DNA from 3 places in the Shewanella sp. SP1S1-7 genome. Region 2 is predicted to be linked to each of the others. Evidence: predicted binding sites of a transcription regulator. Region 2 holds the regulator's gene; each other region holds the start of a gene.
What was found. Region 2 encodes LexA, which represses DNA repair genes until DNA is damaged. Its sites were predicted from a motif close to TACTGTATNNNNATACAGTA; they were not measured.

Region 1 (10,780 bases), on a different contig from region 2:
GCTTAAGGGTTAATTGGTAAATGCCCGTTAGCGCATCGAAACTGTCCATCGCAGTCACTATCGGCGTGCCCGCTTGGCTATACCATAAACGGAATTGGGTTAAATCCACGCCACTGGCATCTTCCATTGCCGCCACAAAATCATCGCAGGTGACCGCTTGGCCATCGTGGCGATTAAAATACAGTTTCATCCCCGCTTGAAACTTTTCTTCGCCGAGCAAAGTGTGCATCATGCGGATCACTTCAGCGCCCTTGTTATACACAGTGACTGTGTAGAAATTGTTCATCTCAATCACAGATTCTGGACGAATAGGATGGGACATAGGGCCTGAATCTTCGGCAAATTGCTGATTCTTGATCACTTTGATTGCGTGAATTCGATTCACAGCGCGTGAGCCTAAATCGGAGCTAAATTCTTGATCGCGAAAAACCGTTAAGCCTTCTTTTAAACTTAACTGGAACCAATCACGGCACGTCACGCGGTTTCCGGTCCAATTATGGAAATACTCATGGCCTACAACCGATTCAATACCGTGATAATCCTCGTCGGTAGCCGTTAACGTATCTGCAAGCACATATTTAGTGTTAAAGATATTTAAGCCTTTGTTTTCCATCGCTCCCATATTGAAAAAGTCGACGGCAACTATCATGTAAATATCTAAATCGTACTCGAGGTCAAAACGACTCTCATCCCATGCCATGGATTTTTTCAGCGATGCCATCGCATGGTGTGCTTTATGTAAATTCCCTTTATCGACGAACACTTGCAGGATCACTTTACGGCGACTGCGAGTAATGAACTCATCTTGCAACAGATCAAAATCGCCGGCGACTAAGGCAAACAAATAAGCCGGTTTTGGAAACGGATCTTGCCAGCAAACATAATGGCGACCGCCCTCTAATTCGCCTTGATCAATCAAATTCCCGTTACTCAGTAAAAACGGAAATGCAGCTCTATCGGCTTCGATGCGCACAGTATATTTGGCTAATACATCGGGACGGTCGAGGAAATAAGTGATCCGTCTAAAGCCCTCAGCCTCACATTGCGTGCAGTAGGCACCATCTGACATATACAGGCCTTCAAGGCTCGAATTGGCCTCGGGATCGAGCTTAGTGACGATGTTCAGCTCAAACTCATCAAGCGCCGTTTCTAAGACTAATTGACCCGCGCTAACATGGTAAGGCACTGCCTCGCCGTCAACCGTCAACGAGATCACAGTTAAGTCTTCACCATCCAACACTAGGGCTTGGGTATGCTTAGAAGCGCGTTTTACCCGACTTATCGCCTGCACTTGAGTCTCATTGCCCGCCAGATTAAAGGCTAAGTCGATCGTGTCTATCGTGAACAGTGGCGCTTGATAATCTTTTAAATATTTTGCTTGAGCTTGTGTCATTTCGATCCCTTTAACGCTGATCTAAATAAGAAAAAACGCGCCATAAGCGCGTTTTGATATTGGATAAATCGACTCGACTAGCGCCTACTTAGCACTAGTTTTAGCCAGTTTTTGCGCATCAGCCATATCTAAAGTGATATAAGCCGTTTCATCTAAAAATGCGTCTGGCAATTCGGCGTCGTCTTTAATGTCTTCCATGGATTTAACTGGTGCTAAACCATTGGCGACTCGGCGCTCGTTCGTTCTATCGAGGACTTTCTTCTCATCGGCTTCGCGGGAGGCAATGCGCTCACTTTCAACCAGAGAAACTGTCTTCTCTTTGTGGTGCTTTTTAAAGTCGGCAATATCTTGATTGATATAAGCAAACTCTACACTGCTTTTGATGCGGTTAAGGTGCTTGGCCTCAAGGCTAGTCACTAACTCAGGCGTCACATCATTGAGCGTGCCATATTGCGCCATTGGCACTTTATCCCAAGGCAAGGCATTTTTCTCTTCAGCTTCGCCGTACTCACCTGGCTCTAACGCACTTGGGTAAGCAATGTTTGGTGTCACACCTTTAAGCTGTGTGCTGCCGCCATTGATCCGATAGAACTTTTGAATCGTGTATTGCACATGGCCAATTGGCTTTTCATACATATCGTAGATACGGCCTAAGCTCTTATGCTGCTGCACTGTACCTTTACCAAAGCTAGATTCACCGACAATTAGCGCGCGGTCATAATCTTGTAGCGCAGCAGCAAAAATCTCAGAGGCTGAAGCACTGTAACGGTCAACCATCACAGTCAACGGGCCCGCATAACTGGTTTTGCCATCGTTATCACGGTGCGCAGACACACGGCCATCGGCATCACGAATTTGGACCACAGGGCCCATATCGATAAAGAGTCCCGTCAGCAACACGGCTTCTGTTAATGCACCACCACCGTTACCCCTAAGGTCGATGACTATGCCTTCAACTTTGGCTTCGTTTAACTTCACTAGCTCTTTTTCAACGTCCTGTGACAGATTCATGTAGAAACCAGGAATATGGATCACACCGACTTTGCGATTAGCGTACTCGCCGTCTTTAGGTTCAATCACCTTAGAGGTTGCCGCTCTGTCCTCAAGACGAATTTTATCGCGTACTAAGGTAACGTCGAATGGCTTAGCATTCGAACCGCCTTTCTTCGGTAAAATTTGCAGTACGACTTTACTGCCCTTAGGCCCTTTGATCAGATCAACCACGTCATCTAAACGCCAGCCGATCACATCAACAATTTCACCGCCTTCTTGACCGACGCCGACAATCTTGTCTTCCGGCGACAGTTTTTCGCTGCCAGCCGCAGGGCCACCAGCAATTAAGCTTTTAATAACAGTGTAATCGTCTTCAAGTTGCAGTTGAGCACCAATCCCTTCAAGGCTTAAATTCATTTCCATTTGGAAACGTTCAGCATTGCGTGGTGACAGGTAACTCGTATGCGGCTCAATGCTGCGTGAGAAGGCATTCATCACGCCTTGGAACACGTCTTCACTGTTGGTTTGAGTCAAACGTTTGATGGCGTTGTTGTAACGCTTTTGCAGGATCTCAACAATCTCAGGCCATTTTTTACCTGTGAGTTTCAGATTTAGCGCATCGTATTTAACACGTTGACGCCATAACTCATTGATCTCGGCTTGATCTTTTGGCCATGCCGCATCGTCACGGTCATACTCATAGGCATCGCCAGGGGCGGAGAAATCCATCTCTTTGTCCAGAAGGGATAAAGCATAGACAAAGCCTTCATAACGACGCTTTTGGACGATATCAAACATTTTATAGGCAGGCTCAAGTTCACCAGAACTGAGCATGTCATCGAATTGGGTAGCATAAGGTTTAAAGCTATCGACATCCGCTTGGGTTAACACATTGCGGCGATAGTCTAACTGCTGCAGGTAACGGTCAAAAATTTGCGTAGAAAAGGCATCATCAAGATTAAATCTATGATAGTGCGAACGAGTGTATAAGTCCGTTACCCTTTTGCTCGCGACCTTATGTTGCGCTTCCTGCTTGAGAGTGGGTAACTCGCTGATTTGAATCGTGGGTGGTACGGCCCAAGCCGAGAATCCGACAAAAACAGTGGCGATCGAGGTAGCCAAAGTGAGTTTTCGCATCAACAAGTTACTCCGTTTTAAAAAATGATTACAGCAGGATATGTTCTGCTCTAACTTTAATCGTTAGGCCACTATCAAGCTGAACATGAATATCTTCCTTGTTAATATCAGTAATCACACCGGCTACGGGTGTCATACCTAACTTAACATTGACGCGTTGTTTTTTCGTTAAATCAGTCAATTGTGCTTGGACATAATTTACGACTGGCGCTGCTTTAGTCGCAGGCTTAGCAGGACGCTCAGTTTTAGCACGTTGAGGAACAGCCACCTTTTTAGGTGCTTTCTTCGCCGCAGGCTTAGGTGCGAGTGCTGCACGTTTCGCTTTCGCTTTATCCTGACTCTCTTTCAACATGGCTTGAGCATGGTCAATGTGCTCTTGCTCTAACTCGCCGCAAGGTTCGCCATCCAGATTAACGCGTTGTGCGCCCGCTTTAACGCACTTCAAATAGCGCCAGCTGCTGGTGTAACGTCTTAAGGCAACTCTGAGCTGAGTTTTACTGACTTTAGAATCATCAGCCAACCTTTCAGCCAAATCTTGAAACAATCCGATTTTTAATGGCTTAGTTTCACCTTCAGCAATAAAGCACAAAGGAAATGTTTCATACAAATACGCCAAAATTGCATTGGTGTCGGTCAACTTTTCTGTTGATTCCATCATTACTTCCACAGTCAAAAAGGGACATCGATTCGAGGTGATATATATCAACTTCTTACGTGTCGTTTATCTTCGTTAAACTCAATATTGAGTCAACGTACAAATTAGCATCCTAGCCGCGTTTACTAAAGTTAAAAAAAATATACCTTAACAAATTTTTACAGCTCAAAACACTAAGCTTATTCATTGCATGCCAATCAAACCAGCTTAATGCGTGCAGGCGCATATTATAAGGCGCACGCCACCGATTGCGACTATGAATTATGCGTTATTGTACGCAAATTAATCAAATAGGCAGTTTTCAAAACTTTTAACCAGTAATTCCAGCCCCTTTTGGTCTTCTTCGTCGAAACGATCGAAGATTGGGCTGTCAATATCGAGCACGGCAACCACGTTACCTTGAGCACAAACTGGCACAACGATTTCAGAATTACTGGCAGAATCACAGGCAATATGGCCATCAAATTGATGAACATCGGCCACTCGCTGGGTTTGATTGGTGAATGCCGCCGTACCACACACGCCTTTTCCTAACGGAATACGTGTACAAGCCACTTTACCTTGAAATGGGCCTAATACGAGTTGTTCGCCACGCATAACGTAGAATCCCACCCAGTTCAGCTCAGTTAAATTATCATTGAGTAAGGCTGAAAAATTCGCCATTGCCGCAACAAGGTCGTCTTCCCCTTCCAACAAGGCCAAGGCTTGACGGTTAAGTGACTCATAAAATTTCGATTTCATTACATTTCCTAACAATTTTATTCTGCTGCTTCGGTCTTTTTAGCCGCTTTTTTCGCAGCAGGTGGATTCGTTGGCGTACTATTAACCTGAACGACACCTTTAAGCAAGTTCGTCAGCTCATCTTTATTGTTAGCAAAATAGAATGCGAGCTTTTCGCCCACGCTTTCATCTATACCTAAATCAGCTTTTTGAATGAAGGGGATAAGGTTATCGGCGATATCGAGCATCTTATCGTAGGCATCAGCCTCCTTCTTAGATGTGAATGTCATCTTTTCAACCCCTTCTCTGACCACGACAAACTGTGTTATTACTGCCATGACTGCCCTCGCACTGTTTTTATATACAGTAACTAGAGTGACATAGATTGAACTTGTGATGCAAGTGTTCTGATTAATCTGATATTATTAGCGTACTTTCGTTGCCAAGATTATAAAGCGCTAGACTGTGCAGAACGGCTGATTAGCACTACACTTTGCACCGATCTCGCTGTTATTACTCCTATTTAGGCTAATATATATTTTTATATGCATGAAAACGCAGCAGAAAATTCAGTAATCCTTTGCCGTTCCTGCGATTTAGCAGTCCGCAAACGTGCCTTGCCAAGCGGTGTCAGAGCCCTTTGTCCCCGTTGCAGCACTGCACTTTATGACACTCCTTACTGCTCTGTAAATGGCATGCTCGCCCTATGTATCTCGGCACTAGTATTTTATTTTCCTGCCAATTTTTTACCCGTACTCGAAATTCACTTTTTCGGCAGCATTCGCACCACCACGGTTTTTCAGGGCGCATTTGCGGTATTTGACCAAGGTTATTGGGTCGTTGGTTTAGCCGTGCTTGCCGCCGCTGTGATTGGCCCAGGCTTATTACTGTTATCGATACTGACGCAGATTTTGATTGTGAAATGGGGACTGAGTCATCTTTTTTGGCGTAACTCATTAAAGCAATTATTGAAGTTTCATGGCGTATTGTCGCAGCTCACTATGCTAGAAATTTATGTGATCAGCTTTTTGGTTTCATCGTTCCAGCTTTCTGATTTTTCGGATATTTATTTTGGTATGGGCACATTTTGCTTCACTATGTTGTTTCTCGTGACTTTGTTTCTGCAACGAGAGTACGACTTAGAGCACATGTGGACGTTATTGGAAGGTCATCGCTGATATGAAGCAACAAGGTAAAGATATCGGCCTGTGTCTGTGTAAGGTCTGCCGCCAGCTCAATAGTAGTGACCTCACCCACTGCCAACGCTGTGAAGCTGAGTTGCAGGTCAGGGACTATTCTAGCCTGCAAAAAAGTTGGGCTTTGTTGATTACCGCAGCCATCTTGCTGGTGCCAGCGAATATTTACCCTATCACTATGCTGACCAACCAAGGGCAAGTGCGGCACGACACGATTTTTTCGGGCATTTTGCATCTAGTGCATTCAGATATGTTGCCCATTGCCGTGATAGTTTTTACTGCCAGTATTTTAGTGCCATGGATTAAAATCATCGGCTTATCCATTTATCTGTGTGCGATCAGCTTTGATATTCCGATTTCAAAAAAGAAATTGATGGTGGGTTTTCACATCATCGAATGGATTGGTCGTTGGTCAATGCTCGATTTATTTGTCATCTCAATCACAGTAGCATTAGTGAATATGGGGCAACTACTCGACGCTAAACCCGCGCCTGCAGCGACCGCATTTGCCTTGGTTATTCTGTTAACTCAGTTAGCCGCAAAAGTGTTAGACACTCGTTTACTCTGGGATCGATTGGAACCTCAAGATGACACAAATTGAATCGCCGAAAGTTGTAAAGAAAAAACTCTTTTCGCCCATTTGGCTGCTGCCTATTGTCGCGTTGGCATTGGGTGCGTGGCTGGGCATTAAGAGTATTAAAGAATCGGGCGTTGAAATTCAAATTCACTTTCCGAGTGCAACTGGGATTGACGTAGGTAAAACCTTAGTCAAATACCAAGGCTTGACTGTCGGTAAAGTCAAAGACATTGGCATAGATGAAGATCTCAAGGGCGTAAACGTTAAAGTCATGATGGACTACCGCGCTAAGCCTTTCTTAAATAAAGAGACCCTCTTCTGGCTTGTCACCCCTAAGGCCAGCATCACAGGTGTTGAAGGCTTAGATGCACTGTTTTCGGGTAACTACATTGCGATTCAACCGGGTAAAGGTAATGCGTCAACATTTTTTGAAGCAGAACGCCAACCGCCGCCGATGCAAATCGGCTCAGAAGGTGTGATGGTCGAACTGACCTCAGACAAACTCGGTTCGTTGGATGTTGGCTCGCCAATATTTTTCCGCCAAATCCCCGTGGGCAGTGTGGTCAGCTACCGTTTAGATGGCAATCAAAGAGTCATCATCAGCGCTTTTATTCAAGAGCAATACGCGCGATTAGTGAAGAAAAACTCTCACTTTTGGAATGTTTCCGGCGTTAAAATTGATGCATCACTGACTGGGGTTAAAGTCAGCTCTGAGAGTTTGGCATCCATTCTGGCTGGCGGCGTGAGTTTCAGCTCTGACGATAACGCGGATATTGCCAAAAACGGCGACGTTTTTTCGCTTTATGATTCAGAAACCACAGCCCTTGGCGGCATAGAAATAAGTCTCACCATGGCTGATGCTAACGGTGTCGACAAAGGCACTCGCATTGTTTATCGCGGCATCAATATCGGCAGCATTTTAAGCAAGCAACTCACCGCCAATGGCGTAATAGCTGTGGCTAAGTTTGAACCTCAATACGGTTCACTGTTAACTAACGACGGCGTGTTTTGGCTTGAAGGTGCCGATATTTCCCTCTCAGGCATTAAAAATCCAGAGCGTTTACTGACGGGTAGCGTGATCAACTTCCTGCCGGGCATTAATACTAAAACGGCGATGCCAAGCAGTTTTGCCTTGCAATCAAAGGCGCCTGACTTACTGCAATCAAAGAAGCGTTTCTTGACCTTAACCTCAGCCGAAAACATGGGCATTTCAGCGGGCGCCGAAGTTCGCTTTAAGCAAATCCCCATTGGCTCAGTGCTTGCGGTGAAGTTATCCAAAGATTTATCGGCGGTAGAATATCAACTCGAGCTACAACCTGAGTTTGCAGGCCTTATTCGTAGTGACAGCTATTTTGTGCCTGAGTCAGCATTAACGGTAAACGCATCGTTAGATGGTGTCTCAGTCAAAGCAAGGGATTTTACAACGCTCACTCAAGGTGCAGTTAGCTTGATCCAAGGCCACAGCGATACGCCAGTCGCCGCCAACAGCGCCCTCACCTTGTTTAGCTCAGTGGATGCCGCGACAGCCTTCTATGATCGTCAGCAACAAGTGCATCTGACCTTAATCAGTCAAGATGGCGCCGATGTCAGCCAAGGCTCACCGATTTACTATAAAAAAATGCAAATTGGCACAGTTGACTCAGTGAACTGGCAAAGCAAAACCGAAGACTTTGCTATCAAGCTCGCTATCGACAAACAGTTTCAACCCTTGCTGAAAAAGCCTCATGTGTTCTGGCGTAACAGCGCTGTCGATATCAGCGCCAGTCTTGCCGGTATTGATGTTACGGTCGCGCCGCTTCAAGGAGCATTAAAGGGCAGCATCAGTCTGGGATTGCTTGATAGCAATGGCAAAGCCAGCAATGCAGCTAACTTAAAACTCTATGAGAGCAAGCAGCTGGCATTAACTCAGGCGCAGGCGATTCGCCTAACCCTACCCGCCTCAAGCAAACTGGCGGCCAAGGCAGCGATTCGTTATCAAGGTCATCAAGTGGGTGAAGTGTCGCAGGTGAAGCTCAATGCCGATCTCAATACACTCACTGCAACGGCCTATCTCTACGGCGAATACGCCGAACATTTCAGCCGCAGCGACTGTGAATATCATCTAGTGGATGCGCAAATTTCTCTAGCAGGAATTAAAGCGCCAGAAACCTTGATCACTGGCCCTTATATCGGTGTGCTACCGGGTACAAGCAGTCAAAAAGCGACCCAGTTTGTCGCCAACCTCGCTGCCAGCAGCTATGCCAATGTTGCCGAAGATGCGCTTAAATTTACCCTAGAAGATAGCAACTTAGGCTCGATGAAAGTCGGCACACCTATCTTCTTCCGTGGTATCAAAGTCGGTCAAATCGATGGTTATCACCTGTCGACACAGGGCAATAGCGTGCTGATGCAAGCCCATATTGAGCCGCAGTACAGTCACTTAGTGAATCAAAGCAGTCAGTTCTGGGATGCTTCTGGGATTAAAGTCGATGTTGGCCTCTTTTCAGGTGCTCAAATCGAAGCGGGCTCACTGGAAACCTTACTCGCTGGCGGTATTAATGTCGCGACTAAGGACACGACTCAAGAGGGTAATCGTTTAGCAGCAGGAACAGTACTAAGATTGCAACACAAAGCCGAAAACGAATGGCAGGAATGGGCCCCTGCCCAGTAATTCTTTTCATCAAAAGACTTACACCAACGCACTAATATTAAAGCTCTTACAAATCAATCAGGCGCATAATGCGCCTGATTGATTTTTAGCTTCTCGAAATGTCATTGACACATTCTAGGGCGCTCAAGACCCTTGCCATCCTGTTAACCATAGAACCAATAGCAAACGGCAATCGCGGCGCTGATCCCCGCAAAATCCGCGGTTAAACCACAGGCTAAGGCGTGGCGGCCATGGCGAATACCCACAGAACCAAAATACACGGCGAGAACATAAAAAGTAGTTTCAGTGCTGCCCTGAAAAATCGCCGCTAGTCGGCCTGCAAAGGAATCGACGCCGTGATGATCCATGGTCTCGAGCATCATGGCTCTAGCACCTGAACCGCTAAAAGGTTTCATCAGCGCGGTCGGCATAGCATCGACAAAACGCGTATCAAAACCCAATATCCGCACGCCACTGGCAATCAAGTGCAACAGATAATCCAAGGCGCCGGATGCGCGCAGTAAACCAATCGCTAATAGCATGGCGAGCAAATAAGGGATCAGCTGGATAGATTGAGCAAAACCCGCCTTCGCCCCTTCAATAAACTCATCATAAACCGCCACCTTACGGATGCCTGCAACAATGACGAAGGTAAACACTAATAACAATAAAATGCCATTACCCATTGCCGTCGATACTGTGCCAATGGTTTCAGCACTTAAAGTCATCAGATAAAAACCACTCGCCACTAGGCCAGAGAGCATCAAGGCGCCATAACCGAGCACCACAGAGTTCAATAACGAAATTCGCTGCACTAACGCCACAACCAGTAAGCCCGCCAATGTCGAGGCCGAGGTTGCCAGTAAAATCGGTAGGAAAATATCCGCAGGCGCGGCTGCACCTTGTTGGGCACGGTACAGGAATACCGTCACAGGCACTAAGGTCACAGAGGAAGTATTGAGCACTAAGAATAAGATTTGCGCATTGGTCGCCACAGTTTTTAGCGGATTCAAACTCTGCAAATCATGCATCGCCCTTAAACCAAGCGGCGTGGCGGCATTATCTAAACCAAAAATATTCGCCGTTAAATTCATCGTGATACTGCCAAAGGCGGGATGGCCCTTGGGCACTTCTGGCATCAAGCGGCGCAGTAAGGGCTCAAACACAAAGGCGATAGCGCTGACCACTCCGGCCTTCTCGCCCACCTGCATTAACCCCATCCACAGGGAAAGTACACCAATCAGGCCAAGGGAAATTTCGGCGGCAAGCTTAGCGCTCGCAAATAATGCGGCGACCGAAGCCGATAGGACTTCTATGTGCCCATTGAACAGTTGCACCGCTATTGCCAGCAATGCCGTAACAAAGAAAGCTAACCACACGCGATTCAGCACGCTAATCCCCTTATTTTTATTTGTTTTTATTCTATTAGCTCATGGCTACTGAGTGCTAGCGTTATGGCGACTCATTGCAATATTGCGGC
Region 2 (10,780 bases):
CAAAGGGTCGATGCTAAGCTTAAACAAGTGATCCCTATGGCGTTAGCCGTCATCTTCATCCTGCTGATGATGACCTTCGGCTCCACCATTCAGGCCAGCATTATTATGCTAAGCCTCCCCTTCGCATTGGTCGGCAGCACTTGGTTGTTGTATCTGCTGGATTACAACATCTCAGTGGCCGTCGCTGTCGGTATGATTGCCTTAGCGGGTGTCGCCGCCGAGTTTGGAGTGGTGATGTTGGTGTACCTCAATAACGCCATCAAACACAGGCAAGAAAAAGATAATTACCACAGCGTCAATGACTTGAAAGAAGCCTTGATTGAAGGCGCCGTTATGCGGATCCGCCCAAAAGCGATGACAGTGGCAACCATCTTCTTCGGCCTATTGCCCATTATGTGGGGCGCAGGTTCGGGTAACGATGTAATGCAAAAAATCGCCGCACCTATGGTAGGCGGTATGGTCACAGCGCCCATACTGTCGCTGTTTGTCCTGCCTGCACTCTATCTACTGATTTACTCGCGTAAATTAAACAAAGATGCTGCGCACGTAAGTTAACGGCAAGAGAGCACCCATAAAAATCCCCTCAAGCTATTAGGGTTTGAGGGGATTTTTCATTCAATCAGATTAAAAATCTAATTTAGCAGCCGTGCTACACATCACTCTGAGTAAAATAAGCCTCTTAGTTTATAACGCTTATGTGTACCATTAACTTAGCGCACCACAGGATTGACACGACTTACTGCAGCAGAAAGGATTCCATCACATGATTAAGCCATTTTGTATGACCATCAGCCGGATATGGCCGCAAGCACTTTCCCTTAAAAGCCTATCGCGTACGTTATTTGCGGCGTTCGGTTTATGCGCTGCGCTAATCATTTCAGCAGCACCTGCCTTTGCCGCGCCCGCTAGCGGCGAGTTTATTGCCGACAAACGCTGTGAGCTCTTTCAATCGAAAAATAAACAGACTAACCCGGACCAATGGCAGAGCAATATTGGTGAGCGCTATCCGGTACTCGAAATCCTCGGCAACAGCGCTAAACCTGACTGGCTACGAGTACGCACCAACGCAGTGAAGTCTCCCATGCGGTGGATTAGTGGCGATTGTGGTCAGTATCTGTCTAATATAGCAGGCAGTAATGTATCGACACCTGCAACAGCGGTAGAACCGGCGCAAACCACTACAGCATCGGACATTAAAGCCAAAAGCCGAGATAGCCTTAAAGAGCATGGCACACCAGAGAAACGCCAAGGAGATCAATGCCAAATCGGCGGTGAATTTGACGCCAACGTGCTGGCCTTAAGCTGGCAAAGTACCTTTTGTGAACTCTATGGCCGCCGCAAAGCCGAATGCCGCGCCCTCAGCCAAACGCCTGAATCGAGCCAGTGGCAACACTTCAGCCTGCACGGACTGTGGCCGAATAAACAACAATGCGGCACACGTTATGGCTATTGCAGCACAGTCAAACTGCAACCGAATGATTTCTGTACTTATCCTGAGCTTGAACTGAATTCATCGGTGCGCAAAAATTTAGAAGAAGTCATGCCAAGCGCCCAATATGGCACCTGTTTAGAACGCCACGAATGGTGGAAACACGGCACTTGCCGTAGCCAAGACCCTAACGAGTACTTTTTATTGGCAACCCAGCTGACCCAAGCGGTCAATGCCTCGGCATGGGTACAAAAATTTATTCATGACAACATAGGTAAGAGTGTCAGTAAAAGTGAGTTAAACCAAAGTTTTGATAGCAGTTTCGGTCAAGGTGCTCACGCTAAAATGAGCCTAGAATGTGGCAAGGGATTACTGAGTGAAGTCCGCATTAACTTGCCCGAGGTCATTAAAGCCTCAGACTCCTTGCCTAGCCTACTCGCCAAAGCTAACAAGGCAGGCAGAGGCTCCTGCCCTGAGACAATCATGATTGATAATGCTAATTAAACAAATGGTTAGACGAATAAAAACGGCGACTGAGTGTCGCCGTTTTTAATCTTAAATATGACTCGTCCTAAATATGGCCTTACATCTGATTAAGCTCGATCACCGCAAAGGTGGCACCTTGGGCATCAGCTATCACAGAGAATCGACCCACATCGGGGATATCACTGGGCGAAATACACACTTGCGCGCCTAACGCTTGGGCTTTTTCTGCAAATGCATCGCAATCGGCTACGGCAAAATAAAGCAGCCAATGGGGAGAGATATCGCCCCATTCGGGCATTATGGTCATCATACCGCCGATGGATTGACCATCAACTTGCCACTCAGAATATTCGATGTCCGGCATGTCGCTGGGCGAGTTAGTCCAAGGGAATATTTTGCAGTAAAAGGCTTCCTCAGCGCGTGGCTCTCTACAAGCCAGCTCAACCCAGCAAAGGGTATTGAGTTCACCCTGACGGCGAGCACCGATATGATTCTTCGCTTGCCACAGCGCAAAACGTGCGCCTTGTGGATCGCTCACCTGCGCCATCACGCCCGCATCAGCGACAATATGCGGCCCCATGTGCACTTGGCCACCCGCCGCTTGAATCGCTGCAATGCTGGCATCCATATCATCAACGGCAAAGTAGACACGCCAATGGCTAGGGATCTGCGACTCTGACTCGGGGATTTGGTACATGGCACCTAAATCATCCCCCGCTAAATTGAATAGCGAAAAATGACCTTCTGGGATCGGCATGTCAACTGAGTCCCAACCAAATAACGCTTGGTAGAATGCCTTAGCAGCTTGCCAATCGTGGCTTGCGAGTTCAACCCAACATGCATGTCCTTGTGCGTACTGAGTAATTTTCATCATTGGCTCCTTCGTTTTTACAATCATTCGAGTTAAGCCTGAGTTCGGGCTTCTGTCCAGTGTCGGGATAAAAAAGATCTGCAGGATTAAAACTCAATCGCTAAATACAAAAAAGCCCTCACGCAGAGGGCTTAAATCATCGAAACAAATTAGGAATATTGCGGCAGTAAATTTGCCATCGCGAGCAGATGACAAGCACCCGTGACTATGCCAAATAACACCACAAGAATAATCAGCGGCGTACCGCCTATCACTCTAAAACCTGTGCTCTCGGGGAATAACTGCCGCGATTTATAGGCCATCAGCGCCGGGACGATTACCGCCCACACTGTCGCCGCTAATGCCGCAAAGCCAATCGCCACTAAAAAGCCGTCGGGGAACAGTAATCCTAAAATCGTTGGCGGCACAAAGGTCACTAACGCGGTTTTCATCCGGCCCGAGCGCGAATCGTCAAAACCAAACAAGTCGGCGAGATAATCAAACAGACCTAAGGTCACCCCTAAGAAAGATGAAGCCACGGCCAAGTTAGCAAACAGGGTCAACATACTGTTCAACCAGCTACTTGCCATCACCTCGGACAAAGCGCCCACCAAGACCCCCATATTGCCGCCTTGACCAATAATATCGATAAACTGGCTGCGGGGAATATTGCCCATAGTCGCCACTAACCAACAGGCATAAATCACCAGCGCGATAAAGGTGCCGACGAAAATCGCCTTGATAATGGTGGTGGAATCTTTGCCGTAATACTTCACTAAGCTGGGAACGTTACCATGGTAGCCAAAGCTGGCAAGACCAAAGGGTAGCGCCGCCCACAGATAAGGTGAAAAGCTATTATTACCATCGGGTTCGAGCAACTTAGTCACATCGATTTCGATCAGTAAATTGCCAATAGCAAGGAAGAAGGTAATGATCATACCGCCGAGCATAATCGTGGTAATGCGATCCACGGCCTTAGTGCTGATCAATACAATACTCGCCAACACTATGGCAAACACCAGCCCAGCAACACTTTGCGGTAACTCAATTCCCATGCCCTGCAAGCTGTGGTTTACAATCGAACCACCGCCGCTGATATAGGCATAGGTCAAAATATACAGCACGAACGCGATAGAAACGCCGTTCACTATCCGCCAAAACTGCCCTAAGGTTTGCTTGCTTAAAGTATCGAAGCTGGCACCGGGTTCGAAATGCAAATTGGTTTCGAGCAACAATAAGCCCGACATCAACATGCAAAACCAAATGCCTAATAACATTAAAATCGAATAGCCAAACCACATACCTGCACCGACCACGGGCAGAGAAAACATCCCTGCACCTACGGTCGTGCCAGCAATAATCATGGCGCCGCCGAGCAAGGACTTACCTGCGGGCTTATGCTTAGCCGCATTCATATGATTTGCCATTAAACTGTATGCTCCGCGGTGACACTCGCCACTATCGTTTGTTTCACTGACGGACGTAATAAGCTATTGGCTTGATCTCGTATGCGATTGATATTGGACTTATCTTGGTTATCCGCTAGATAGCCCAATTCTTTGAGCTTAACGCTCAAGGTGCCGTAAAGTTTCTTATCGTAGAACTCAGGCGCAGTAATGCCATGCAAAGCGCCTAAACGCTGGGCGAGTAGATGACTCTCAGACTCAAGTTCTGAGCGCTCCATCTTAGGTCTGTTTGCTAACAGATTGAAAATAATGGCATAGCGTTGCAGGGTCTCGCTTACTGAACTGGCTAACAATAATAGTTGGCTAGTGTGCTCTGGCACGACAGCTAAGGTATCAGTCTCGACCACTAACCCTTGTTCAATGAAGAAATCCAGCACTTGATTGACATAGGCAGGTACATCTTTAATGCCCATAAAGAGTTCTGCTTTCAGTAGCGGATAAAAATCGGCAACGATTGACACCACTTGCTGACGCGGGATCTGCTCATTATGCGTTAAGCAGCTCGCAATTAATGACGGCACAATAAATAAGTGAATGATATTGTTACGATAGTAAGTCATAGACACAGCCTGACTCGCTTCGATAGACACGATTTCACCTAAAGGATCGGCACAAACAACAAACTTATTCAGCTCTAAACCTTGCTGCACTAAATGCTTACCATCACCTTCGGCAACCGAAGTATAAGTAGTGTAAGGCACTTTTTTGAGTAGGGTCAGATACAGATCAAGCTGACGCTCCAACAGACTGCGCTCTAAGGCATTTTGATCTGTGGCCAGCAACACTAAACTCGTCAAGGTCACCGAACTCGCCGCCGCCGCATCGTTGATATTTGTCATCACTCGATTCGCTAGCACGTTTACCGCTGGCGTTAACCAACTCGGTTTTTGCTCAGGATCATCGGCTACCTCATTACGCCAGTTTGGCGCACGCTCATTTAAGAAGTTTTGCAGGGTAATGGGCTCGCCAAAGTTCACATAACCTTGGCCGAAATTACCCAGTTTGCGGATCGCGCCAAACACTTGCCACACAGATTCTTTTTTCTTTTTCTTACCGCTTAATTCTTTATGGTAAGTCGCTACCTCCATCACATGGTCGTAGCCTAAATATACAGGCACTAGCGTGACTGGACGCTCGATACCGCGCAGCACGCTGTTCATCGTCATAGCGATCATGCCAGTTTTGGGCGCCAATAGACGCCCCGTACGTGAGCGGCCGCCTTCGGAGAAATATTCCACCGAATAACCTTTAGCAAACAGTTGATCTAAATATTCACGGAATACTGCGGTATACAGCTTGTTGCCATTAAAACTACGGCGGATAAAGAAGGCACCACCGCGACGGAACATAGGTCCGGCGGGCCAAAAGTTGAGGTTAATACCGGCAGCAATGTGCGGCGGAACCATGCCTTGATAGTACAAAATATACGATAACAGCAGGTAATCCATGTGGCTGCGATGACAAGGCACATAAACAATCTCGTGACCATCGTGGTGCAACTGGCGAACTTGCTCGGCGCCTTTAATGTTGATCCCGCTGTAAAGCTTGTTCCACAACCAAGTTAAAAAACGCTCAGCAATACGCACTAAACTATCTGAGTAATCTGCTGCGATTTCATCAAGGTACTCAATAGCCGTCTCGCGCGCTTGGGTCTCAGAAATCTTTTTGTTGGCCGCTTCTTCTTGAATCGCTTTACGCAGCGACTCGGATTTGAGCAACGAATGAAATAGTGCTTGGCGATTTGGCAACACAGGTCCAGTCATCACCTTACGTTGACGACGGAAATGCACCCGCGCGACCCGCGCTAACTTATGAGCGATCCCCATGTCAGTGCCGTGTTCGTCGGCCATGTATCGCAGGGATACCGCATTCGAAAATTGTACGAAGTTATGTCGACCTAAGAACAAAATCATCAAGCACTTGCGCAGCCAAGTCGGGTTTTCCCGCTCAAACACAGCCGCCTTCATAGTGTCGTCTTCTTTCCCTGGCGTCCGGCCCCAATACAGGCTCACGGGCACCAGTTGAATGTCTAATTCAGGGCGTTCCTTATGCACGGCCAACAAACGCATAAAGCATTCGAGGAAAGGCTCGTTACCGGCACGCTCGCCAAACAGCGGCTTACGCCCTTGAAGGCAGACAACCCGAGGCGCAATCACACCGTTTGCCACTAAAGGCTCATAGGGGCTCGGCAGTCCTAACTTAGCCGTAATTTCGCTCAGGGCAGCGATGTCACTCAGCGATTCCGTTTTCATCACATAAGCAAGGGGTCTGGAGGCATCCAGATTCAGATCGGCAAAGGGATCCTGAGGCACAACAATAGTGTGCACTAAGTGTTTTTGGATCCAGCGTAATGATTTCAACCAAAGAGAGTCGTGTTTAGGCATTATTCTTATGCAATTAAGTACGTTTACTAGCCCGGTAGAATACCAGACTATGGGTAATATTCGCTAATTCTCTCCAACATAGCTAAAAAGTGGTTAATACTTGCGCTGCAAATAATACTGTATATACTAACAGTAACTGTATAGAAAAACAGGAAATACCATGAGACCTTTGACGCCACGCCAAGCTGAAATTTTAGAGCTAATTAAACGAAATATTGCCGATACTGGCATGCCACCCACACGGGCAGAAATCGCGACCCGTTTAGGTTTTAAGAGCGCCAATGCGGCTGAAGAGCATCTTAAAGCGTTGGCGAAAAAGGGCTGCATTGAGATCATGCCAGGCACATCGCGGGGCATTCGTCTGACTGCGGAAGTCGAAGAAGTAACTGAAACAGGTTTACCGCTTATCGGTCAAGTAGCTGCTGGCGAACCTATTCTCGCCCAAGAACATGTTGAACAGTACTACCAAGTCGACCCAAGCATGTTCCATCCCGCCGCCGATTTTTTACTGCGGGTTAAAGGCGACAGCATGAAGAATATTGGCATTCTCGAAGGAGATTTGCTGGCAGTTCATAAAGTACAACAAGCTAGAAATGGTCAAGTGGTTGTCGCTAGAGTCGACGACGATGTCACTGTTAAACGTTTCGAAAAAAAAGGTAATGTGGTCTATCTACACGCCGAAAATGAAGACTATTCCCCGATTAAAGTGGATTTAGGCTATCAAAGTTTAACAATTGAAGGACTCGCCGTCGGTGTGATCCGTAATGGAGATTGGCTATGAACAAACTACTTGGCAATGCACCCCGCCACCCGGGCTTGTGGCTCGATGAAGTCCGTGATGCCGACTATGACTGGCACCATGCACCTATCGCCTGCATGCCAACGAAGACTCAAGGTCGCCAAGAATTAATCCATCTGAGCGCGCAACTCGCCCAGTTAAGCCAACAGGGCCGTTGGTTAGTGCTCATCAACCCGCCGAGTATTGGCTACAAACAAATGCTCGCCAATGCAGGCGTGCGTATGGATAGAGTCTTGCTGGTGCACGCGAAAGATGAAGTGGAAACCCTGTGGGCGATGGAAAAAGCCTTAACAAGTGGTACGTCCAGTGCGGTTATTACTTGGACCCAATCATTAGATGCACGCGATAATCGTCGCCTGCAAATTGTCGCTAAAAGTGCCCGCGCCATGGGCATAGTGCTAGAAGACGTAAACAGTCACTTACATGGCGACGTACGCATTGAGCAAGGTAGCCTCTTCGGCCAACAATCTTTTTTTAGCGCTGTACATTAAATATTCATTTAATTTTTTACCTTGAAAGCCGCCTCGCCTATGAATGTGAGGCTTTTTTTTGGCAATTTTTCAGACAATTAGATAAATAAGTGATCTTGATCAATATTTAAACAGCAAGTATGGTTGGTTTAGTCGGCGATGATATATCGCCGCCCGTGGCAAATAAATCGAGCCGTAATCGAGTTCAAAATGCCACTAAAAATAGAGAACAGATTTATTTCAGTCGTATGTGCCAGCGTGGCTAATACCAGCAGTAATAATACTTAATTAAAAGTAACAGCCGCCAACGCACGTTGAAGTCAAAAAAGCTTTTTTGGGAACTGAAGAGTTTGCATAGAGTTGAGACTTACTGTGTTGCTCTTCTTTGTAGTTGCTATTCGCAATTGGCAGAGGAGAAGTCTTGTGAAGCAATTGTTGTATTGTTTACTCGTGGTGTTATTCGCACCACCGTTGGCCGCCGCGGACATGCGGTTCAACATGACCCCTGGCGTAACCGAGATCAGTGGCAAGGTTTATCACTTGCACATGACCATCTTGTATATCTGCTGCGCCATTGGCCTTGTGGTCTTTGTCGTGATGATTTACGCCATGATCAACCACAGAAAATCCAAAGGCGCTGTCGCGTCCCACTTTCACGAAAGCACTAAAGTTGAAATCGCTTGGACGATTCTGCCATTTATCATTTTGATCTTAATGGCGATTCCTGCGACAAAAACCTTAATTGCGATGGAAGATCCCAGCGACGCCGATCTGACCGTTAAAGTCACGGGTTCCCAATGGAAATGGCATTACAGCTATTTCGATCAAGACATTGATTTTTACAGCATACTCGCAACCCCTAGAGCACAAATCGACGGTACCGAAACCAAGGGTGAACACTACCTATTGGAGGTCGATAAGCCGCTCGTTCTGCCGATAAATCGCAAAATCCGCTTTTTGATGACCTCTGAAGATGTCATCCATTCATGGTGGGTACCTGCTTTTGCCGTGAAGAAAGATGCCAACCCAGGATTTATCAATGAGGCTTGGACTCGCATCGACAAACCCGGTATTTACCGTGGTCAATGCGCCGAACTTTGCGGTAAAGACCATGGTTTTATGCCGATCGTAGTGCAAGCCATACCCGAAGCCGAGTTTGAAGCTTGGGTGACGGAGCAGAAACAAGCCGCAGGCGCGGCGGCAGAAGCCGCTCAAGCCGCTTTATCACAGACCCTTAGCAAAGATGATCTGATGACCCAAGGTGAGCAAGTTTACCTCGGGCACTGCGCAGCCTGCCACCAGCCCAATGGCGAGGGGTTACAAGGCGTATTCCCACACCTCAAAGGCAGTCCGATAGCAACGGGACCGCTCAGCGGCCACCTTGAAATTGTGCTCAACGGTAAAACGGGTACGGCTATGCAAGCCTTTAGTAAGCAATTGACTGCACAAGAAATTGCCGCTGTGATTACCTATGAGCGTAATGCTTGGGGCAATAATACTGGCGATGCTGTACAGGCCAAAGACGTCAACGAGCACATGAACGGTAGTGCAGGCACACAGGCACCTGCTACCGCACCAGCCAATACGACCCCAACTCCCGCACCTACAACTGAGCCCGCAGCAGTTGTCGACTCCGCAACCATAGTGGATCCGGCGAGCCTCCCCACTCTCACCCATGAGGCACTGATGGCCGAAGGTGAAACTGTCTACACCACCACTTGTGCGGCCTGCCATCAGTTGACGGGAGCTGGCATACCACCCGCCTTCCCCGCCCTCGCTGGCAGTGCTATCGCCACTGGGCCCGTCGCCAATCATCTCGATATTGTGATGCACGGCAAAACAGGCACGGCTATGCAAGCATTTGGCAAACAACTCAGCCCACAGCAACTCGCAGCAGTCATTACCTATGAGCGCAATGCTTGGGGCAACAATACCGGCGATACAGTGCAACCTGCTGATATCGCAAGCCATGGACAGTAGGGGATTATGATGAGCACAATGACTCAAGATCAAACCGCAGCCCATGATGACCATCATCATGGTGCGCCAAAGGGCATCATGCGCTGGGTGCTAACCACCAACCATAAAGACATAGGCACTTTGTATTTATGGTTCAGCTTCATTATGTTTTTAACCGGTGGCGCTATGGCCATGGTGATCCGCGCTGAACTGTTTCAGCCCGGATTACAATTGGTCGAGCCCAATTTTTTCAACCAAATGACCACAGTCCATGGGCTGATTATGGTGTTCGGCGCCGTGATGCCAGCCTTTACTGGGCTCGCCAACTGGCTGATCCCTATGATGATTGGGGCGCCCGATATGGCGCTGCCACGGATGAATAACTGGAGTTTTTGGATCTTACCCTTCGCCTTTACCATTTTGCTCAGCTCACTGTTTATGGAAGGCGGCGGGCCTAACTTTGGTTGGACCTTCTACGCGCCACTATCAACCACTTATAGCCCCGATAGCACGGCACTCTTCGTGTTCTCTATTCATATCATGGGGATAAGTTCAATTATGGGCGCAATCAACGTGATTGTGACCATAGTGAACTTACGTGCGCCCGGCATGACATGGATGAAGTTACCGCTATTTGTATGGACTTGGCTTATCACAGCATTCCTGCTGATCGCTGTGATGCCCGTCCTCGCGGGCGCTGTAACTATGGTGCTGACCGATAAGTTTTTCGGCACTAGCTTCTTCGACGCCGCGGGGGGTGGCGATCCTGTGATGTTCCAGCATATTTTCTGGTTCTTCGGCCACCCTGAGGTCTACATCATGATTTTGCCGTCCTTTGGCATTATCTCCGCCATAGTACCCGCCTTCAGCCGCAAACCATTATTTGGCTATGCATCAATGGTTTATGCCACTGCCAGTATTGCAATTCTGTCGTTCC
Region 3 (10,780 bases), on a different contig from region 2:
CTAAAGGAATCTGCTTCCGGTTACTTAGAACCCGAACAGGTAGAATTGCTCAAGCAGGCGTACCAGATTGCGCGCGATGCCCACGAAGGGCAAATGCGCACGAGTGGCGAACCTTATATTACTCATCCGGTTGCGGTTGCCCGCATCCTTGCTGACATGCGTCTTGATCATGAGACGCTGATGGCAGCACTGCTACACGACACTATCGAAGATACTCATGTCACCAAAGACGATTTAGCCGAACTATTCGGTGTCGCGGTGGCCGAGCTCGTCGAAGGCGTGTCAAAACTCGATAAGCTAAAATTTCGCGACAAGAAAGAAGCTCAGGCTGAAAACTTCCGTAAAATGATGATGGCGATGACGCAGGATATCCGCGTTATCCTCATCAAGCTTGCCGATAGAACCCACAATATGCGTACCTTAGGCGCCCTGCGTCCCGACAAACGTCGCCGTATCGCCCGTGAAACCTTAGAAATCTACGCGCCCATCGCTAACCGTCTCGGTATCCATAACATCAAGACAGAGTTAGAAGACTTAGGTTTCCAAGCGTATTACCCCATGCGATATCGGGTGCTTAAAGAAGTCGTTAAAGCTGCCCGTGGCAATCGTAAAGAATTGATCCAAGGCATTGAAGCCGCTGTGTATACGCGCTTAAACGATGCGGGTATTCCAGGAAAAGTTAAAGGCCGCGAGAAAAATCTCTACTCCATCTATAACAAGATGCAGAGTAAAGAGCTGCAATTCCAAGAAGTGATGGATATCTACGCCTTTAGGGTGATAGTCGATTCCATCGACACTTGTTATCGCGTACTCGGCGCCATGCACGGACTGTATAAACCTCGCCCCGGTCGTTTCAAAGATTATATTGCTATCCCTAAAGCCAACGGCTATCAGTCACTTCATACCTCTTTGTTTGGTCCACACGGCGTGCCCGTTGAGATCCAAATTCGTACCGAAGATATGGACCAGATGGCCGACAAAGGGGTTGCTGCACACTGGGCCTACAAAGGCGGTGCGCAAACAGGCCAAGGCACGACGACTCAAGTGCGTGCCCGTAAGTGGATGCAAAGCTTGTTGGAATTACAACAAAGCGCCAGCACCTCATTCGAATTCGTTGAAAACGTGAAGACGGAACTCTTCCCAGAAGAGATTTATGTGTTCACCCCTGAAGGTCGCATTCTGGAATTACCCGTGAATGCCACCGCGGTAGACTTTGCCTACGAAGTGCATACAGATGTGGGTAATACCTGCGTCGGTGCCCGCGTTAACCGCCAAGCGTATCCGCTCAGCCAGCCGTTAATTTCAGGCCAAACTGTTGAAATCATTACCGCCAAAGGCGCCCGTCCGAATGCCGCTTGGCTGAACTTTGTGGTAACAGGTAAGGCCCGCGCCAAAATCCGCCAAGTGCTGAAAAGCCTTAAGGGTGATGACGCGATTGCGCTCGGTCGCCGCTTGCTCAACCATGCGCTCGGCAAGACTAAGCTCGACAGCATTCCGCCTGAGCAAATTGAAAAAGTCATTCGCGATACTAAACACACCACGCTCGATTCACTGCTCGCCGACATCGGCCTTGGCAATGCCATGAGCATAGTTATCGCCCAGCGTTTGATTGGCGATAATCTTGAGAATCAAGAAAGCCGCGACGGCCACATGATGCCAATTCGTGGCGCTGAAGGCATGCTCGTTACCTTCGCGAACTGTTGCCGCCCAATCCCTGGTGATGCGGTAATTGCCCACGTGAGCCAAGGTAAGGGCTTAGTGGTACACATGGAAAACTGCGCCAACATTCGTGGTTATCAAGGCGAGCCTGACAAGTATATTCCTGTGCAATGGGATAATGTCGAAGGCGTTGATTACCAAGCCAACCTGCGGGTCGAAATCGTTAACCACCAAGGCGCACTGGCGAAGATCACCTCGATCATTGCCGCCGAAGGCTCGAACATTCACAACCTCAGTACAGAGGAACGAGATGGCCGCGTGTATTTGATCAACCTGCGGATTTCGGTGAAAGACAGGATCCATTTAGCCAACGTGATGCGCCGAATTAGGGTACTGCCCGAAGTGCTGCGTACGTCCCGTAATCGTTAATTAACTCAACATTAGAGAGAGCGTCATGGCAGAAAAAATCATCATAGCGACCGAAAACGCCCCTGCGGCCATCGGCACTTATTCACAGGCCGTCAAAGTCGGCAGCACAGTATATTTATCCGGCCAAATTCCGCTTGTGCCAAGCACAATGCAAATTGTCAGCGATGATTTTGAAGCGCAAGTAGTGCAAGTATTTGAAAACCTAACGGCAGTTTGTACTGCTGCGGGTGGTTCAATCAACGATATCGTTAAGCTCAACATCTTCCTGATTGATTTAAGCCACTTTGCAAAAGTGAATGAAATCATGAGCCGTTACTTCAGCCAGCCATACCCTGCCCGTGCAGCTATCGGCGTGAAGCAATTGCCGAAGGATTCTCAAGTTGAAATGGATGGCGTGATGGAGCTGTAAGCTCTGGCATTCCCCTTCAACCAACAAAAAGGCACTGCGGCGCCTTTTTTGTTGCCGCCACCAGCCTCTCTGACGCTTGCCATTCTCTTCATCTTATTTTCATACTCAACTTGTAGGCTTTGGGCTCCATTCTCATATTTTACAATCCTGTAAACTATTTGCGCGGGCTCACAAAACTCGCCATACTGGGTGCAGCAAAATAACAATAAAGAACAGGGAATTGCCAATGGATACAGCGATTAAGACGCCAATTGAAATGCTGGCGCACTGGGCTAAGACTCAGGGGGATCAAGTCTATTTACGCCAACCTATCAAGGGTCAATTCCTTGATTTTACTTGGGCCGAAGTTCAAGAAAAAGTGCAACAACTGGCCGGAGCCTTACAGCATCTAGGCCTAGAGCGCGGTGATAAGATTGCCGTACTCTCTAAAAACTGCGCCGAATGGTTTATCACCGACCTTGCGTTAATGCACGGCGGCTATGTCAGCGTGCCGATTTACCCAACGGCCAACACAGATACCATTCGCTATGTGCTGCAACACAGCGGTGCAAAAGCCATTTTCCTCGGCAAGCTCGACCATTGGGCCGACCAAGAAGCCGGTGTCGGCGGCGAGCTGCTACGTCTTGCTATGCCCTACGATACAATGCCAGCCCAATATCAATGGGAACAATTACTTAAACTAGGTTATCCCCTAGTTGATGCCCCGCTACCGACGCTTGATCAAGTGATGACACTTATCTATACCTCTGGCTCAACGGGTCAACCTAAGGGCGCGATTCAAACCTTCGCTAGCTATGGCTGGACTTGCCAAGCGGTAGTGCGTGATTTACGCACCGACGGCAATGACAGACTGTTATCCTATTTGCCTTTAGCGCACATCACAGAGCGCGTCGCGATTGAAGGTTCATCCTTCTATTCCGGCAGCGTGGTCGCCTTCGTCGAGAGTCTCGACTCCTTCGTCGCCGACGTGCAAAGGGCAAAACCGACGGTATTCTTCTCAGTTCCGCGTTTGTGGAGCCTGTTCCAGAAAAACATCATAGACAAAATTGGTGTTAGTAAACTGAATCTATTGCTGAAGATCCCGTTAATCAGCAGCTTAGTAAAACACAAAATCCATAAAGGCTTAGGTTTGAACCATTGTCGTTTACTCGGCTCTGGCTCTGCGCCGATCCCGCCGTCGCTGATCCACTGGTATCACAGCATTGGTCTGAATATCTGTGAAGCTTGGGGCATGACAGAAAACTGCGCCTACTCGATTATCAACTACCCCTTCGATGCCCGTAAAATTGGCACTGTGGGTCGCCCGGTTGAGGATTGTCAGATCCGCCAAGGCGAAGATGGTGAGCTACTGCTTAAGAGTCCAGGGTTGATGACGGCTTATTATCTACAGCCCGAAGCCACTGCTGCAGCCTTCGACGCCGATGGTTTCTTCCACACTGGCGATTTGTGCTCCATCGATGCCGATGGTTGCGTGACGATTACCGGCCGAGTGAAGGACAACTTCAAAACCGCCAAAGGTAAATATGTCGCGCCCGTGCCGATTGAACGTAAATTGGCGCAGGACCCGCATGTTGAACTGATCTGCGTGATTGGCTCTGGCCTGCCGCATCCGATCGCATTAGTGCAATTATCCGAAGGCGCTAGTTTGCAGGCCCGCGAAGAAGTCCGCGCTTCACTCAAGGCGACACTCGATAGCGTGAATCCGCACTTAGAGTCACATGAACATGTGGATGCGATTATCGTGGTTAGCGATCCTTGGACGATTGAAAACGATGTGCTAACGCCGACGCTGAAGATCAAACGCCATGTGCTTGAAAAAGCGTTTAGCGAACGCGTTGATGGTATTCGTGGCGCTCAAGTTCGCTGGGAAGATGAGTTAACGCAGAAATAACTCGGCAAAACATAGAGATAGCCAATGTGGTTATCGGCTCAAATCTAGCACGCCTCGGCGTGCTTTTTTATGACATATTCTGTCAAATTTCGATAAAACCACGTATCATATGCGTCTGTCGGCTAAGGGATGATTCCCTTGTACTTTCCCATTCAATATAGGTTTAACAAAGTCCCGTGATGCTCATTACACTCTCGATTATTGGCGGTTTTATTATTTTAACCTTAGGCGCCGAAGCCCTAGTCCGTGGCGCGAGTTCTATCGCCCTACGCTTAGGTATTACGCCACTTATCATAGGCTTAACTATTGTTGCCTTTGGTACTAGCGCACCAGAACTGGCCGTGAGTGTCAAATCTGCCCTCGCCGGAAACAGTGGTATCGCCTTAGGAAACGTTATCGGCTCTAACATTGCCAACATAGGTTTAATCCTAGCGATCACGGCACTAATCCGCCCTATCCAAGTGCAATCCCAAGTGGTGAAGCGCGATATCCCTTTGATGATCTTGGCTTCTATGCTGTTCTGGGGACTCTTGTTAGACGGCGAACTCAGCCTTATTGACGGTGTGGTACTGCTGTCTCTACTGTTCGGATATTTAACCTTTAGCTATATCAGCTCGAAAAACAGCAAGAATGAAGAAGAGATTGAAGCGGGTCCCAATAACCCACTGCTTTCTGGCCTGTTCATCCTAGTCGGCATTAGCATGTTAGTTGGCGGCGGTATTCTGTTTGTGAACGGCGCGGTAGATTTAGCGAAAACCTTCGGCGTGAGCGAAGTCATTATCGGCTTAACGATCGTGGCGATAGGTACCAGTATGCCAGAGTTAGTGACCTCAGTGATTGCGGCATTAAAAGGCCAAAGCGATATCGCTATCGGCAACGTTGTTGGTTCTAACCTGTTCAATATTTTGGGCATTTTAGGCGTTACTGCCATAGTGCATCCAGTGTCATCACTCGGCTTCCAACCCTTCGACTTTATGGTGATGCTAGCCTTAGCCGTTGTGATTCTGCCTTTTGCATGGACGGGATTGCGCATCGGCCGCCGCGAAGGCTCTGTACTACTACTGAGCTATTTAGGCTATATGGGTTACCTGATCAACCAAGCGAGCGCTCAAGCTTTGGTATAACACTCAGCGGTAATCCCCACTTAAAACACCGGAGCCTCTCCGGTGTTTTGCTATCTGAGTTTCGCACTTTTTAAAAAAGACAAGTTTAACACCCTTCAACTAATGACATTTGTCATGCGAAAGCCATGACCTTTGTGTCTGCATTTCTCCTAACGAATTTCTGATAATGAGTCCGTACCCAAGCACTGGGAAACTCACTCAATAAGGAAATACCATGAAAACATTTCTACTCGTCTCAAGCTTAGCGCTTATCAGCAGCCACGCGTTTGCAGCGTCGCCCTCTAACGCTAACATCACTAACATAGATGCAGCCTCAAACTCGATGAACCTAGCGCAGCTGCAACAACTGAGTGCCAGCACCCAAGATTACGACAAAGCCTATGCGAACTATCGCTTAGCCATCAGCGCCAATGTCATGGGGCAAAAAGCCCTCGCCAGTAGTGCTCTGACCAATGCGCAAACGGCTCTGGAAGCCTTAGAAACCAGCCAAGCTGACGCCGAATCCCTAGCGCTGTTATCGTCGGTTTATGGCATGCAAATCGCTTTAGACAATAGCAAAGGCGCAACGCTCGGGATGAAATCAGCCAATGCCATTGCCAACGCCGAACAATTAGCACCTCACAATCCGCGGGTCGCATTGGTGAAAGCCATCGCCGCCTATAACACCCCAGCTATGTTTGGCGGCAGCATGCAAAATGCTAAGACGCTCGCCACTACCGCCATAGAAAGATTCGCCCAACCTTGCGACGACATTTGTTGGGGCGAAGCCGAAGCTTATACCTGGCGCGGACTCGCTAAACAGGAATTAGGCGATACCCAAGGCGCGATTGAAGATTGGCATCAAGCCATCAAAGTGCAAGCAGATTACGGTTGGGCAAAATTTTTGCTTCAACAAAATCAGCAATTAAGTGCAAACTAGATCCCATTGTTAACAGGGACTGATGGCGCTGACCCCAGCGCCAACCCCTAAACAGAATAAATCAAGGCAGATGCCTCCTTTAGCATTCAAGGGGCAACTATGAACAATCAACACAGTTTCACAGAGGCATCATGATGAGCACTCCCCTTCAGCTCGAACGAAAACTTGCTTGGGTGTATTTGATAAACTTAGTGTTTTATCTTATCCCTCTAGCCATAAATCCCTATCCAAGCTGGAAAATCGCCCTCAGTTTTGCTGTGTTAATCCCTTTTATTGCCAGCTATTTTTGGACCTATAAGTGCAATAACCGTAGCGCCTATCGGCCCATTCTGATTATGGTGGCGATAGCAATAGCGATCACCCCAATCAACCCAGGATCTATCTCACTATTCACCTTTGCGGCTTTTTTCATTGGCTTTTTTTACCCTCTAAGGACCTGTCTATTGGCGCTTGCTGCCATCATCGGACTACTGTTTGCCCTCAATGAGATTTACCACTTTAACAGTTACTACTTTCCGCTTTACGGCTCGGGGTTAGTGCTCGGCGTGGGTATGTTTGGTGTCGCCGAACGCAGACGTTATCGGCATAAATTAAAAGAACAGCAAAGTGCCCAAGAAATTACCACCTTGGCCACTATGCTTGAGCGTGAGCGTATCGCGCGCGATCTACACGACATTATGGGCCACAGCTTATCTTCGATTGCGCTTAAGGCGGAACTGGCCGAAAAACTGCTGGAAAAACAAGAATACCAACTAGCCACTATCCAGCTTAATGAACTCGGTCAAATCGCCCGCGAGAGCCTCAGCCAAATTCGCCATACTGTATCGGATTACAAACATAAAGGACTCGCGGATAGCGTGACACAACTGTGTAAACTATTGAGGGAAAAAGGGATCAGTGTCGAGCTAACAGGCAGTATCCCCAAATTACCCGCCAGAATGGAGAGTCAGCTAGGGTTAATTGTCACTGAACTGGTGAATAATATTTTACGCCATAGCGGCGCAAGTCAATGTATTATCGACTTTATTCAACAGCCAGAACGACTAATCCTTGAAGTCAAAGATAATGGCACAAGTAAACCTATCGCCGAAGGCAATGGCCTCACTGGCATACGCGAACGTCTCGACAGCTTAGGCGGCAGCTTGAGCTATAATCTCGAACAGGGATATGCATTTACCGTCAGTTTACCTTTGCAGGGAGCAACAGATTAATGAAGATTTTATTGGCGGAAGACCAAGCCATGGTGCGAGGCGCGCTCGCCGCACTCCTCACGCTTGCGGGAGGCTTTAATATCACCCAAGCGAGTGACGGCGACGAGGCCCTAGGCCTACTCAAACAGCAAAGCTTTGATCTCTTGCTAACCGATATCGAAATGCCTGGCCGCACAGGCCTAGAACTGGCAACTTGGTTAAAGGATCAACATAGTCAAACTAAGGTCGTAGTCATTACCACCTTTGGCCGCGCGGGCTATATCAAACGGGCTATCGAAGCCGGTGTCGGCGGGTTTCTGCTAAAAGATGCGCCCTCGGAAACCTTAGTCAACGCGATTCAACAAGTTATGGCGGGTAAACGGGTGATCGATCCTGAACTTGCCATGATGGCAATTGGTGACGTCGACCCACTCAACGATAAAGAGCGCCGTGCTCTTCGCCTCGCCAGTGAAGGCAAATCCACCGCCGACATCGCCGAAACCCTCTTTATCGCCGAAGGCACAGTGCGCAACTACCTCTCCGAAGCCATAGCCAAACTCAATGCTAGCAACCGAATCGATGCAGCACGCATCGCCAAACAAAAGGGCTGGCTGTAATCACGCTCACGGTTAACTACTCTTTCGTTCATATCGACAATTTTTGCGGCCTTAGCCGAAACCTAAGGGCCGCAAACTGACGTTAATTATGCAGGCAAATAAGTCCCTCATTCTGCTTGAGATTGCCTTACGCTTATTCTCTGTTAATATATGTATAAATTCACAGTGATTGAGTGCTAACGACTTGCAGCAATTGGATCTTGTTCCGATCACCGACCTCAAAGGCGTCGCCAAAAAGGTCGCGGAGAAACTCGCAAAGCTCGGCATCACAACAGTACAAGATCTGCTGTTTCACTTACCCCTGCGCTACGAAGACAGAACCCAAATCTATCCGATTGCCGCCCTTATGCCCGGCAGTTACGGCACCATAGAGGCTGAAATCCAATCGACGCAAATCATCCAAGGCCGCAAGCGCATGCTGGTCTGCAATGTGCGCGACGATACGGGCAGCTTGAGCCTGCGCTTTTTCAACTTTTCTGTCGCCCAGCGTAATGCCATGCAAAATGGTTTAATGATCCGCGCCTACGGTGAAGTGCGCCGTGGCGGCCATCAAGCTGAGATAGTGCATCCAGAATATAAAGTCGTGTATCCCGGTGAAGATGTTCACCTAAGCGATACCCTAACGCCGATTTATCCCACAACTGAGGGCTTAAAACAGGCGAGTTGGCTCAAGCTGACCGAGCAAGCTTTGGTATTGCTGGAAGATGGCGGCTTAACTGAGCTGCTGCCACCGCAGTTGCAACCAAACAACATCAGCCTTAAACAAGCGCTGCAAACGCTGCACCGACCGCCTGCGGGGATCTCTCAGTTCGATCTAGAGTTAGGCCAACACCCAGCACAGCAGCGACTCGTACAGGAAGAATTACTCGCCCACAATCTCAGCATGTTACGCCTAAGACAGCGCAGTAATTTAGACGCAGCGGTTGCCATGCAGGCCACAGGACAGTTGCTCAATCCTTTCCTCGCCGCTTTGCCCTTTAAGCCCACGGGCGCCCAGCAAAGAGTGGTGGCCGATATAGGCAAAGATTTAGAAAAACCGCACCCTATGATGCGCTTAGTGCAAGGGGATGTAGGTTCAGGTAAAACCTTAGTCGCAGCGATGGCAGCCCTGCAAGCGATTGAAAACGGTTATCAAGTTGCCATGATGGCGCCAACCGAGCTATTGGCCGAGCAGCATGCGACTAACTTTGCCGCTTGGTTTGAGCCACTCGGGCTTAAGGTCGGTTGGCTGGCGGGTAAACTCAAAGGCAAGGTCAGAGCGCAATCCCTTGCGGACATAGAATCCGGCGCCGCCCAGATGGTGATTGGTACCCATGCTATCTTCCAGCAGCATGTGGTCTTTAACAAACTTGCGTTAATTATCATAGATGAGCAGCACAGATTCGGCGTACACCAACGCTTAGGTCTACGTGAAAAAGGCGTGAGCCAAGGGTTCCACCCGCATCAATTAATCATGACGGCAACGCCGATCCCGCGCACGCTAGCGATGACAGCCTATGCGGACCTCGACACATCCATTATCGATGAACTGCCGCCGGGACGGACACCCGTGACCACAGTGGCGATTGCCGATTCTCGCCGCAACGAAGTGCTTGAACGGGTGCGTAACGCCGTCATCACAGATAAACGTCAGGCCTATTGGGTGTGCACTCTGATTGAAGAATCCGAAGTGCTCGAATGCCAAGCCGCCGAAGACACGGCCGAAGAACTGCGCCTCGCCCTGCCCGAGCTCAATATCGGCCTCGTGCATGGCAGGTTGAAGAGTGCCGAAAAACAGCAAATTATGGCCGATTTTAAGGCGGGCATAATTCATTTACTGGTGGCGACAACCGTGATTGAAGTCGGCGTCGATGTGCCTAATTCCAGCCTGATGATCATCGAAAATCCTGAACGTTTAGGTTTGGCACAACTACACCAACTGCGCGGACGAGTCGGTCGAGGCGCCATTGCAAGCCATTGTGTGTTACTCTACAAGGCGCCATTGAGCCATACCGCCACCCAAAGACTGAGTGTACTCAGACAAAGTAATGACGGTTTCATCATAGCGCAGAAAGATTTAGAAATTCGTGGCCCAGGTGAAGTGCTTGGCACTAAGCAAACGGGACTGGCCGAGCTGAAAATTGCCGATCTGGTGCGCGATCAAGCTTTGATCCCACACATTCAAAAACTGGCAAATCACGTGATGGCGCAGGCCCCCGAAAAAGTCGATGCGATTATCTTACGTTGGCTGGGGCACAAGCAGCACTATGTGCAGGCTTAGGCTGTAAAGGGGAAAGGCCGAGGAGTGACATCTGCCTCGATACTCAAAATAAATTGTTTATGTTCAGCTAAGCGCTATAGACAAGCGCATGGAAACTTGCAAAATGAACCAGCGGCATCCCAATCGTCCGCTCTTGCACTTTTAATGTTAGCTGCATGTATTCACCACGTTACCTTGAAACTCAAGCGAAGGATGTAAAATGCAAGTTAATCAAGATGATAGAATAACACCTCAAGAGACTTCTTCTAGCAGTAATCGCTTTGCGCTTTTTGCGATCGTGCT

Region 1: a site for LexA is predicted at 5,248-5,267, ahead of Q4Q49_RS18975 (YebG family protein). Genes of this name have one in related genera too.
Region 3: a site for LexA is predicted at 8,387-8,406, ahead of recG (ATP-dependent DNA helicase RecG). Genes of this name have one in related genera too.

The regions. Positions count from the first base shown of each region.
Region 1 is NZ_JAUOEU010000032.1:17,633-28,412, forward strand. It holds gene pepN (aminopeptidase N) at 1-1,393, opposite strand, end outside; gene prc (carboxy terminal-processing peptidase) at 1,478-3,523, opposite strand; gene proQ (RNA chaperone ProQ) at 3,552-4,178, opposite strand; gene Q4Q49_RS18970 (GAF domain-containing protein) at 4,461-4,919, opposite strand; gene Q4Q49_RS18975 (YebG family protein) at 4,937-5,236, opposite strand; gene Q4Q49_RS18980 (paraquat-inducible protein A) at 5,444-6,076, shown strand; gene Q4Q49_RS18985 (paraquat-inducible protein A) at 6,078-6,695, shown strand; gene Q4Q49_RS18990 (MlaD family protein) at 6,682-9,321, shown strand; gene Q4Q49_RS18995 (nucleoside recognition domain-containing protein) at 9,465-10,691, opposite strand.
Region 2 is NZ_JAUOEU010000004.1:183,721-194,500, reverse strand. It holds gene Q4Q49_RS05355 (CusA/CzcA family heavy metal efflux RND transporter) at 1-555, shown strand, start outside; gene Q4Q49_RS05350 (ribonuclease T2) at 764-1,933, shown strand; gene Q4Q49_RS05345 (VOC family protein) at 2,013-2,786, opposite strand; gene mtr (tryptophan permease) at 2,936-4,192, opposite strand; gene plsB (glycerol-3-phosphate 1-O-acyltransferase PlsB) at 4,192-6,615, opposite strand; gene lexA (transcriptional repressor LexA) at 6,776-7,396, shown strand; gene Q4Q49_RS05325 (cell division inhibitor SulA) at 7,393-7,905, shown strand; gene coxB (cytochrome c oxidase subunit II) at 8,308-9,864, shown strand; gene ctaD (cytochrome c oxidase subunit I) at 9,874-10,780, shown strand, end outside.
Region 3 is NZ_JAUOEU010000012.1:19,752-30,531, reverse strand. It holds gene spoT (bifunctional GTP diphosphokinase/guanosine-3',5'-bis pyrophosphate 3'-pyrophosphohydrolase) at 1-2,088, shown strand, start outside; gene Q4Q49_RS11265 (RidA family protein) at 2,114-2,497, shown strand; gene Q4Q49_RS11260 (AMP-binding protein) at 2,724-4,388, shown strand; gene Q4Q49_RS11255 (calcium/sodium antiporter) at 4,568-5,512, shown strand; gene Q4Q49_RS11250 (hypothetical protein) at 5,727-6,431, shown strand; gene Q4Q49_RS11245 (sensor histidine kinase) at 6,563-7,642, shown strand; gene Q4Q49_RS11240 (response regulator transcription factor) at 7,642-8,238, shown strand; gene recG (ATP-dependent DNA helicase RecG) at 8,423-10,498, shown strand; gene Q4Q49_RS11230 (DUF3014 domain-containing protein) at 10,698-10,780, shown strand, end outside.